2 regions of the Dehalobacterium formicoaceticum genome follow, and region 2 is predicted to be linked to the other one. Evidence: a T-box and tRNA genes for the amino acid it is inferred to sense, from the RefSeq annotation. Region 2 holds a T-box; the other holds one or more tRNA genes.
What was found. The T-box of region 2 lies ahead of CEQ75_RS01065 (valine--tRNA ligase). A T-box ahead of a tRNA ligase gene usually reads a tRNA of that ligase, here a tRNA-Val.
Positions count from the first base shown of each region.

Region 1 (4,427 bases), 1.1 Mb from region 2:
CTTTTTATTGACTTTTGTTTTATGAGCATCGGGACACGTCTTTATTAAGGATGTGTTTTTTTATTTTCTCGAACCATCATCTGAAATATTTGATAAAAAGCTTTTACTCTTATGATCATCTAATGAATCTATCAAAGGAGTTGAGAATATGATTATTGGTGTTTTATCGGATTCTCATATACCTGGCAGAGCGAATAAAATCCCAGCCTTTATTTGGCAAGCTTTTGCTGAGGTGGATTTAATTCTGCACGCTGGAGATATTGTAGATGAACGTGTATTAATTGATTTAAATGCCTTGGCACCTGTTGAGGCAGTATATGGCAATATGGATCAAAGGAATGAGTATCATATTTATCAATTAACTAAGAAAAAAATTATTGCGGCAGGCAATAAAAAGATTGGATTAATACACGGCGATGGTTCTTCAGGGAGTACGCTGGAAAGAGCTGCGAGAGCTTTTTCAGATGATGAGGTGGATTGTGTCGTCTTCGGCCATAGTCATCAGCCTTTTAATGAGGTGATCAATGGGGTTTTAATGTTTAATCCGGGCTCTTGTACGAATCCGAGAAGAGAACCCCAACCTTCCTGCGGAATTTTATATGTGGGAAAGGACATCAAAGGAGAAGTCCTTTATTTTGATAAACAGGGGAATTGACTTTAACTGTCATTTTAAACAAGAATATGGCAGAGGGACAAGAAAAATGGTGCTTCTTTCATGAGCAGAAGGAGAATAACAATGTAAAGATCGGTTAGCTATTGCTAAATACGAAGAAGCGAGGTGCTGCTATGATTATCGGTACATGCATTTATGACATTCATTTGTATTATTCCCAGTCATTAAAGGACAAAAGGAGGATTCTTAAAAGTATCATTGACCGGGTAAAAAACAAGTTTAATGTTTCCATTGCCGAAATTGATCATCAGGATAGTTGGGATCAGGCTGTACTTGGCATTGCTGTTGTGAGCAATCAGACAACTCATGCTAATCAAATGCTTAATAATGTTACCCGTTTCTTGGAGAACACTGATAATGAGTTTGAAATCACCCGTGTTACAATGGAAATCATCTAATACTCTCCACCTTTAAAAAGATAAGCCTTAAAGGCGCAAAGAAATACACCTCAGATTTGGTAAAATGAGTTAATCCCATAATATACCAAACAAAAAGGTGCTTATATCATAGCTGATTTGTGCTGAAGTTTTTAAATGGATGAGATCATCTTTTTTTCAGCTGAGTACAATAGGCGGTTAAAGCCAGAAAAATAAAAGTTATCCATGCAATAGCCATAACAATCAAAGCAGTAGTGTTACCGCAGGAAGCACAGAGACAATCCCAGGAAACACAGAGCCTGAATCCGGCTAAAGCCAGCAGGCTTCCTATGAAGACAGAAATAAAGCCAATCTTCACAGAGCATTTTAAACATCTGGCCCAAAAACCCCCGAGAATCGGTAACAATATGCAACCGACTAAAATTAAGACAATATAAATAATTGTGGTAGTTTCCATCAGTTGCACCTCCTTGCACATTCATTCTTAAGTAAATTCTACCACAATTGAGAGGATAAGGGGAGGGTTTTTTGAAAATATTCACACAAAATGATTGATCTGATACGTAACCTTATCAGCAACATGGCATGAAAAAACCGTTAATTCATGAGAATTAACGGTTTTTTGGTGGGCACAGCTGGTTTCGAACCAGCGACCTCTTGAATGTGAGTCAAGCGATCTCCCGCTGATCTATGCGCCCATATGAATCGATATGATGGTGGACGTGAAGGGACTTGAACCCTCGGCCTTCTGAATGCGAGCCAGACGCTCTCCCACTGAGCTACACGCCCCGGCACCTATGATAAGTAATTATATCACTCTCAATTAACTTGTCAATATTTTAGCAACAATTAGAAAGTGCCAGGCGCTTTTTAGCATATCCTTGCAAATGTTTTTTGTGACAAAAATAAGCCAGCGCTTTTCGTGCTCTTCATTGGAGAATAAGGTGTTGGACGCAATCAACTTAATAAAAGTTGTTTGCGTGGCATCCTCCGCGTCCGCTATATTTTTTAGCAGCATCAAGGAAATGGGGTATACCATATCAACATGCCTATTGTAAAGATCCGTTATTTCTTTATCCGTGCAAAACTGCGAGACTGTCATAGTTCACCTTAAATAATCAGCCGGCAGAGACTGCATTACCTTTCCCCCTAATATGGGATAAATTAAATGTTTGTTGTTGCATCAACTAATAGTATTACGATTCATTGGCCAAAAATGTTTTGAATCGGCCCTGAACTCCGCGGAAATTGAAAATGACTGCTCCAAGTAATTCTGATAGAAAGAGTAAAGCTGTTAAGACAATATACAATCAAAATAACAAGAAGGAACTATCGTAATGAAAATGTATCAAGATATCAAGGAATCCGTCAATAGAAGTATCGAAATAAGGCAGACTAGGAGATAGGAGATTAGGAATGTCAGGGGAACGGGGTGAGACCAGAGAAGCCGACGTATCGACAATTTACAGACACTCAACCGTGAGTTGGAGGCTTGGCATGTTGACCGCAACCCGGAACAAATATGATAAAATTATCGATAACAATTAGTTGCCATTTAAGGTGTGATCTTTTAAACTGTAAGTATCATCTGTGTCAGGAGGAAAAGTATGAAGTATATCGTTATTTTGGGGGATGGCATGGCAGATTATCCTTTGGCTGCCTATGATCACAAAACCCCATTACAGCTGGCTCATAAACCCTATATTGATCAATTGGTTAAATCATCGGAAACAGGTATGGTGCAAACTATTCCCGAGGGTTATCCCCCGGGAAGTGATGTAGCTAATATGTCGGTTTTGGGGTATGAACCGGAAATTTTTTATACAGGCCGTTCCCCCTTAGAAGCCGTAAGCCTGGGGGTTGATTTAGGAGAAAAGGACATCGCGTTCAGATGTAATTTGGTGACTTTGTCTTTGGAAGAAAATTATGGGGATAAAACCATGCTAGATTATAGTGCCGGGGAAATTACCAGCGCAGAGGCTGCTCTTTTGATTCAAGAGATCAGCAAAGAAATCGGCACAGAAGAATTTCATTTTTATCCCGGGATCAGTTACCGTCATTTAATGGTGTGGATTAATGGGGCATGGGAATTTGATTTAACTCCTCCCCACGATATTTCCGATCGTGTCATCGGCTCCTATTTGCCGAAAGGGGCAGGAAGTGATGTTTTGACGCGCATGATGATAAAAAGTGAGGAAATTTTAAAAAATCATCCGGTAAACCAAAAAAGAAAAGAACTGGGACTTCAACCCGCAACATCAATCTGGTTGTGGGGACTGGGCAAGAAACCCAATTTTACCCCTTTTGTTAATAAATATGGTCTGGAAGGATCCGTGATCTGTGCGGTGGATTTAATCAAAGGGTTAGGGATCTGTGCCGGACTGAACACACCCCATGTAGACGGCGCCACCGGTGGCGTTCATACTGATTTCTTAGCTAAAGCCGAAGCCGCTCTGGCGGAATTAAAAGCAGGAAAGGACTTTATTTATCTGCACGTGGAAGCTCCTGATGAGGCGGGGCACCAGGGTAATGCCCAGGAAAAGATTGGCGCTATTGAAAAGATAGATGAGCTGGTAGTGGGCAGGCTGCTTCGGGGACTGGAGGAAATGAAAGAAGATTATCGCCTGTTAATCTTGCCGGATCATCCCACGCCCATTTCCATCAAGACTCATACGGCAGAACCGGTGCCTTTTCTTATTTATGACAGCCGCCGAAATGTTTCTTCGGGGATTAATCGCTACACTGAAGAAGAAATTTCAGCTCAGGGAAATTTTGTTAAAAGCGGACCGGCGTTAATGGCGAAATTCATTAAGGGAGAATAAAGGTTTTTATGACAGACTTACCTGATAAGGATAAAAAAGAAGGCTATGTCCGGGATTTATTTAATACCATCGCGGGCAAATATGACCTGCTCAATATCATCATGACCTTTGGTATGGATTCCCGATGGCGTAAATATGCCGTCAAGCGTTCTGAGGCTGAGCCTGGCAGCCAGGTTTTGGATATTTGCTGCGGAACTGGGAAAATTACCTTACAATTGGCGGAGCAAGTGGGTGAAGCTGGCCATGTTACCGGCCTGGATTTTTCTCAGCAGATGTTAAATGTGGCGCGTAGTAATGTGGCCGCAGCGGGACTGGATAAAAGAATTACCTTAATCCAGGGAAATGCTATGAGTTTACCTTTTCCAGATCATTCTTTTGATGCCGTGACTGTAGGATGGGGCTTGCGCAATGTGCCTGATATTTTTACTGTGGTTCAGGAAATGATGCGGGTGGTAAAACCCGGCGGCATGGTGGTTTCTTTGGATATGGCAAAACCGGAAATACCTGTTTTTAAACAAATATATTGGCTTTATTTTGATTGGGTGGTGCCCTTCA
Region 1 covers NZ_CP022121.1:1,324,073-1,328,499, forward strand. The annotation lists gene CEQ75_RS06525 (metallophosphoesterase family protein) at 149-655, shown strand; gene CEQ75_RS06530 (DUF503 domain-containing protein) at 787-1,071, shown strand; gene CEQ75_RS06535 (hypothetical protein) at 1,217-1,507, opposite strand; tRNA gene CEQ75_RS06540 (tRNA-Val) at 1,674-1,748, opposite strand; tRNA gene CEQ75_RS06545 (tRNA-Ala) at 1,765-1,839, opposite strand; gene CEQ75_RS19495 (RNA polymerase sigma factor) at 1,874-2,152, opposite strand; gene CEQ75_RS06555 (cofactor-independent phosphoglycerate mutase) at 2,658-3,872, shown strand; gene CEQ75_RS06560 (demethylmenaquinone methyltransferase) at 3,881-4,427, shown strand, end outside.
Region 1: it has a tRNA-Val gene. The T-box ahead of CEQ75_RS01065 (valine--tRNA ligase) is inferred to sense a tRNA for this amino acid. The anticodon was not compared.

Region 2 (4,427 bases):
TTGCGCGCTGCTTCCAATCTCTCTTCTTGAAAACGCAAATCGTTACCCGGTGTATTCCCGGTAATCAACATAAATCTCAAAGTATCCGCCCCATATTGATCAATAATTCCCAAGGGATCGATCCCGTTACCCAGAGATTTACTCATCTTGCGCCCTAAGGAATCAAGAACCAAGCCATGGATAAAGACCTCCTTAAAAGGCTCCTCTTTCATAAATTCCAAGCCCATAAAAATCATGCGCGCTACCCAGAAAAAGATAATATCTCTGCCTGTAACCAAAACACTGGTGGGGTAAAAATAAGATAAATCCTCGGTTTTTTCCGGCCAGCCCAAGGTCGAGAACGGCCAAAGAGCGGAACTAAACCAGGTATCCAACACATCCGGATCCTGCTCCAATTTGCTGCTGCCACACTTGGGGCAAGAGGAAGGATGATCTTTCCCGCAGATTTCCTTGCCGCAATCCTGACAATACCAAACAGGGATGCGATGTCCCCACCAAAGCTGGCGGGAAATACACCAATCCCGAATATTTTCCAACCAGCCCAGATAGATTTTAGTAAATCTTTCGGGAACAAAGCGAATCTTTCCATCAATAACTGCTTGAATGGCCGGTTCCGCAAGAGGTTTCATTTTTACAAACCATTGGGGTGATATTAAAGGTTCAATTACCGTATCACAACGATAACACTCGCCCACAGCATGGGGGTGTTCCTCGATTTTTGTAAGAAATCCGGCTTCCTCAAGGTCTGCCACAATCTCCTCTCGGCATTGATAACGATCCATCCCTTGATACCTGCCGGCTTCCATACTCATTTTCGCTTCTTTGTCAATGACCGTGATTTGAGGCAGATGATGACGCAAGCCCATATCAAAGTCATTGGGATCATGGGCGGGAGTAATTTTAACAGCCCCGGTGCCAAAAGAAAGATCTACATACTCATCGGCAATGATGGGGATTTCCCGATTGACAAGGGGCAGAATCACTGTGCGACCCACTAAGTCCCGGTATCTTTCATCCTCAGGATTGACAGCTACAGCCGTATCCCCTAACATGGTTTCCGGCCGGGTGGTGGCGATAGGAATAAAAGAGTCACTATCCTTAATAGGATAATTGATATAATAGAGTTTTCCTTCCTTTTCCCGGTGCTCAACCTCAATATCAGAAATTGTGGTCTGGCACTTGGGACACCAATTAATGATATAACTACCCCGATAGATCAATCCTTTTTCGTATAATTTAACAAATACCTCCTGGACGGCCCGGGAGCAGCCTTCATCCATCGTGAACCTTTCCCGTTCCCAATCACAGGAAGATCCTAATAAGCGTAATTGTTTCGTAATCCGATCATGGTATTCGTCTTTCCACTCCCAAACCTTTTCTAAAAAGGCTTCACGTCCCAAATCATATTTGCTCACACCATCTTTGGCCAGGTTTTCCTCCACCTTGGCCTGAGTAGCAATTCCGGCATGATCGGTACCGGGAAGCCACAAGGTACTAAAACCTTGCATGCGCCTCCAACGGGTTAGAATATCCTGGAGGGTATTATCCAAAGCATGACCCATATGCAGCTGCCCGGTCACATTGGGCGGGGGCATCACGATGGAAAAAGGCTTTTTGGTATGATCTACCTCATCATGAAAAAAATGATTTTCCTCCCAAAACCGGTACCATTTATCTTCCACCAGCTTGGGATCATAAGTTGTCGAAATATTTTTCATTTCCGGCACTAAGTTTCCGCCTCCTTTAATTAGAAAAACCCTCTCATCCATAAGGACGAAAGGGCTGCTTTCGTGGTACCACCTTAATTTGTCAACCGAATTTTGACGGTTTACTTCTCCATTGCTTTAACGGGCACACCCGGACAGATCTAAAATAAATTCCATTCAATCTATCAATTCTGGGACGACCTTCCCGGAACCCTTTAATAAAAGTCTTGCAGCCAAGGACTCTTCTCTCTGGTAATAAAGGAACACCGGTACTCCTTCCCTTCTTAACTGATTGCCATATTTACTTGTTACTATACTACCTAATTAAAAACCAACTGTCAACATTTTCGTTAATTTTCTCTTTGAAGCAAGTTTTTTAGTCCGGCGAAATCAGCTTAAAATGAATACTAATCAGGTTTTGAGCAATAGTATACAATCTCTATTTTGCCTTTCCCCCCTGTCCCCTTGTCCCTCTAAAGTAATTGCTCAATTCTCTGGAGCAGTTTTTCTTTTCCTTCCCCAGTTTGAGCAGAAAAAATAACGATCTCCTCCTCGGTAACACCTAATGTCTCCTTGATCACCTTTACATTTTTAGACCTTTGATTTTTGCTGATCTTATCAGCTTTTGTCGCCACCACAATGCAGGGATAATTTTTATAATTCAACCACTGCATCATCTGCTGATCCTGCTCCGAAGGTGGATGCCTAAGATCCACCAGCTGCCAGATTTCTTTCAAGACGGTTCTTTGTTCCAAATAGGTGTTAATCATCCGGCCCCACTCTTCTCGGGCATCATGGGAAACCCGAGCAAACCCATAACCGGGCAAATCCACAAAATACCAAGCATCATTAATTTTATAAAAATTAATGGTTTGTGTCTTTCCCGGTTGGGAACTGGTTCGTGCCAGACTTCGCCGGTTGATCAAAGTATTAATCAGAGAGGATTTACCCACATTGGACCTCCCTGCCAAGGCGATTTCCGGCACGTTTGCCTCAGGATATTGATCCGGTTTCACTGCACTTAATACATATTCAGATTTTTTGATCTTAAGCATCGGGATCATTTTCCTGTTCTTGATTTGATGCCAAGGGAGCCTCCCGTTCCAGTAAGGCAATGGGCAGCACCTCTTCCATCGTTTCCACCAGCACAAATTTCAGCTTGCGGCTGACATTGGCCGGGATATCTTCCAAATCCTTTTTATTATCTTGGGGCAAGATGATGGTTTTGCAGCCGGCCCGATGGGCAGCCAGCACCTTTTCTTTAATACCTCCTACAGGCAATACGCGTCCGCGCAACGTGATTTCTCCGGTCATGGCAATGTCCTGGCGAACCTTACGCTTGCTTAATTCCGAAGCGATGGCAGTCGCCATGGTCACACCTGCGGAAGGGCCATCCTTGGGGATCGCTCCTTCCGGAACATGGACATGAACATCAGTGTTTTCATAAAAATCGTCCGGAATACCCAGTTCCTTAGCAATGGAGCGAATATAGGTATACCCGGCTTGAGCCGACTCCTTCATCACATCCCCCAATTGTCCCGTCAGAGCAAGGCGGCCTTTCCCCGGATGAGACTGCACTTCCACCGTTAAGACCTCACCGCCGACTTCTGTCCAAGCAAGCCCGGTGACCACGCCAATCTGATCTTCTTTTTCCGCCAAACCAAAACGGTATTTAGGACTGCCCAAATATTGACTGATGTTTTGGGCGGTAATTTTCGCTTCCTCAGTCTTTTTAGCCACAATATCCCGAGCAACCTTACGGCATAGGGTAGCAACGGTTCGCTCTAAGCTGCGTACGCCGGCCTCCCGGGTATATTCCCGGATAATAGAGCGGATGGCATTTTCTGAAACGGAGATTTGTTTATCATTTAAACCATGCTCTTTAATCTGCTTCGGCAAGAGATATTTTGTCGCAATATTTAATTTTTCTTCTTCCGTATAACCGGAAATGCGGATAATTTCCATCCGGTCCAGCAAAGGACGGGGAATATTGTATTCTACGTTGGCTGTGGTAATAAACATCACCTTGGAAAGATCAAAGGGAGCCTCGATATAGTGATCACTGAAGGTGGCATTCTGCTCCGGATCCAATACTTCCAGAAGGGCAGATGTTGGATCACCTCGAAAGTCCGCGCCCATCTTATCAATTTCGTCCAGCAAAAAAACCGGGTTGTTGGAACCGGCAATTTTTATATTCTGGATAATACGGCCCGGCATGGACCCCACATAGGTACGGCGATGACCGCGAATTTCCGCTTCGTCCCGTACGCCTCCTAAAGACATCCGGGTAAACTTTCGCTCCAATGCCCGGGCAATAGATTTGGCCAAGGATGTTTTTCCTGTGCCGGGAGGGCCTACAAAGCAAAGAATAGGTCCCTTCATTTTTTTGGCTAATTGACGGATAGAAAGGTATTCGATAATTCTTTCCTTTACCTTCGTCAAGCCATAATGATCTTCATTAAGGATTTCTTCTGCCACATTAATATCCAAACGATCCTTCGTCTCTTTATTCCAGGGAAGGTCTAAAAGCCAGTCTAGGTAGTTGCGCACCACCATGGCTTCAGCAACCATAGGCGGCATTTTCTCCAGCCGATCCAATTCACGCAAGGCTCTTTCATTGATTTCCTTAGGGAATTTGGCCTTCTTGATGCGCTCTCTTAATTCATCTACTTCGGCAACCCGGTCTTCTTTTTCGCCCAATTCCTTCTGAATTGCCTTAAG
Region 2 covers NZ_CP022121.1:207,648-212,074, forward strand. The annotation lists gene CEQ75_RS01065 (valine--tRNA ligase) at 1-1,727, opposite strand, end outside; T-box leader at 1,767-2,001, opposite strand; gene yihA (ribosome biogenesis GTP-binding protein YihA/YsxC) at 2,180-2,761, opposite strand; gene lon (endopeptidase La) at 2,754-4,427, opposite strand, start outside.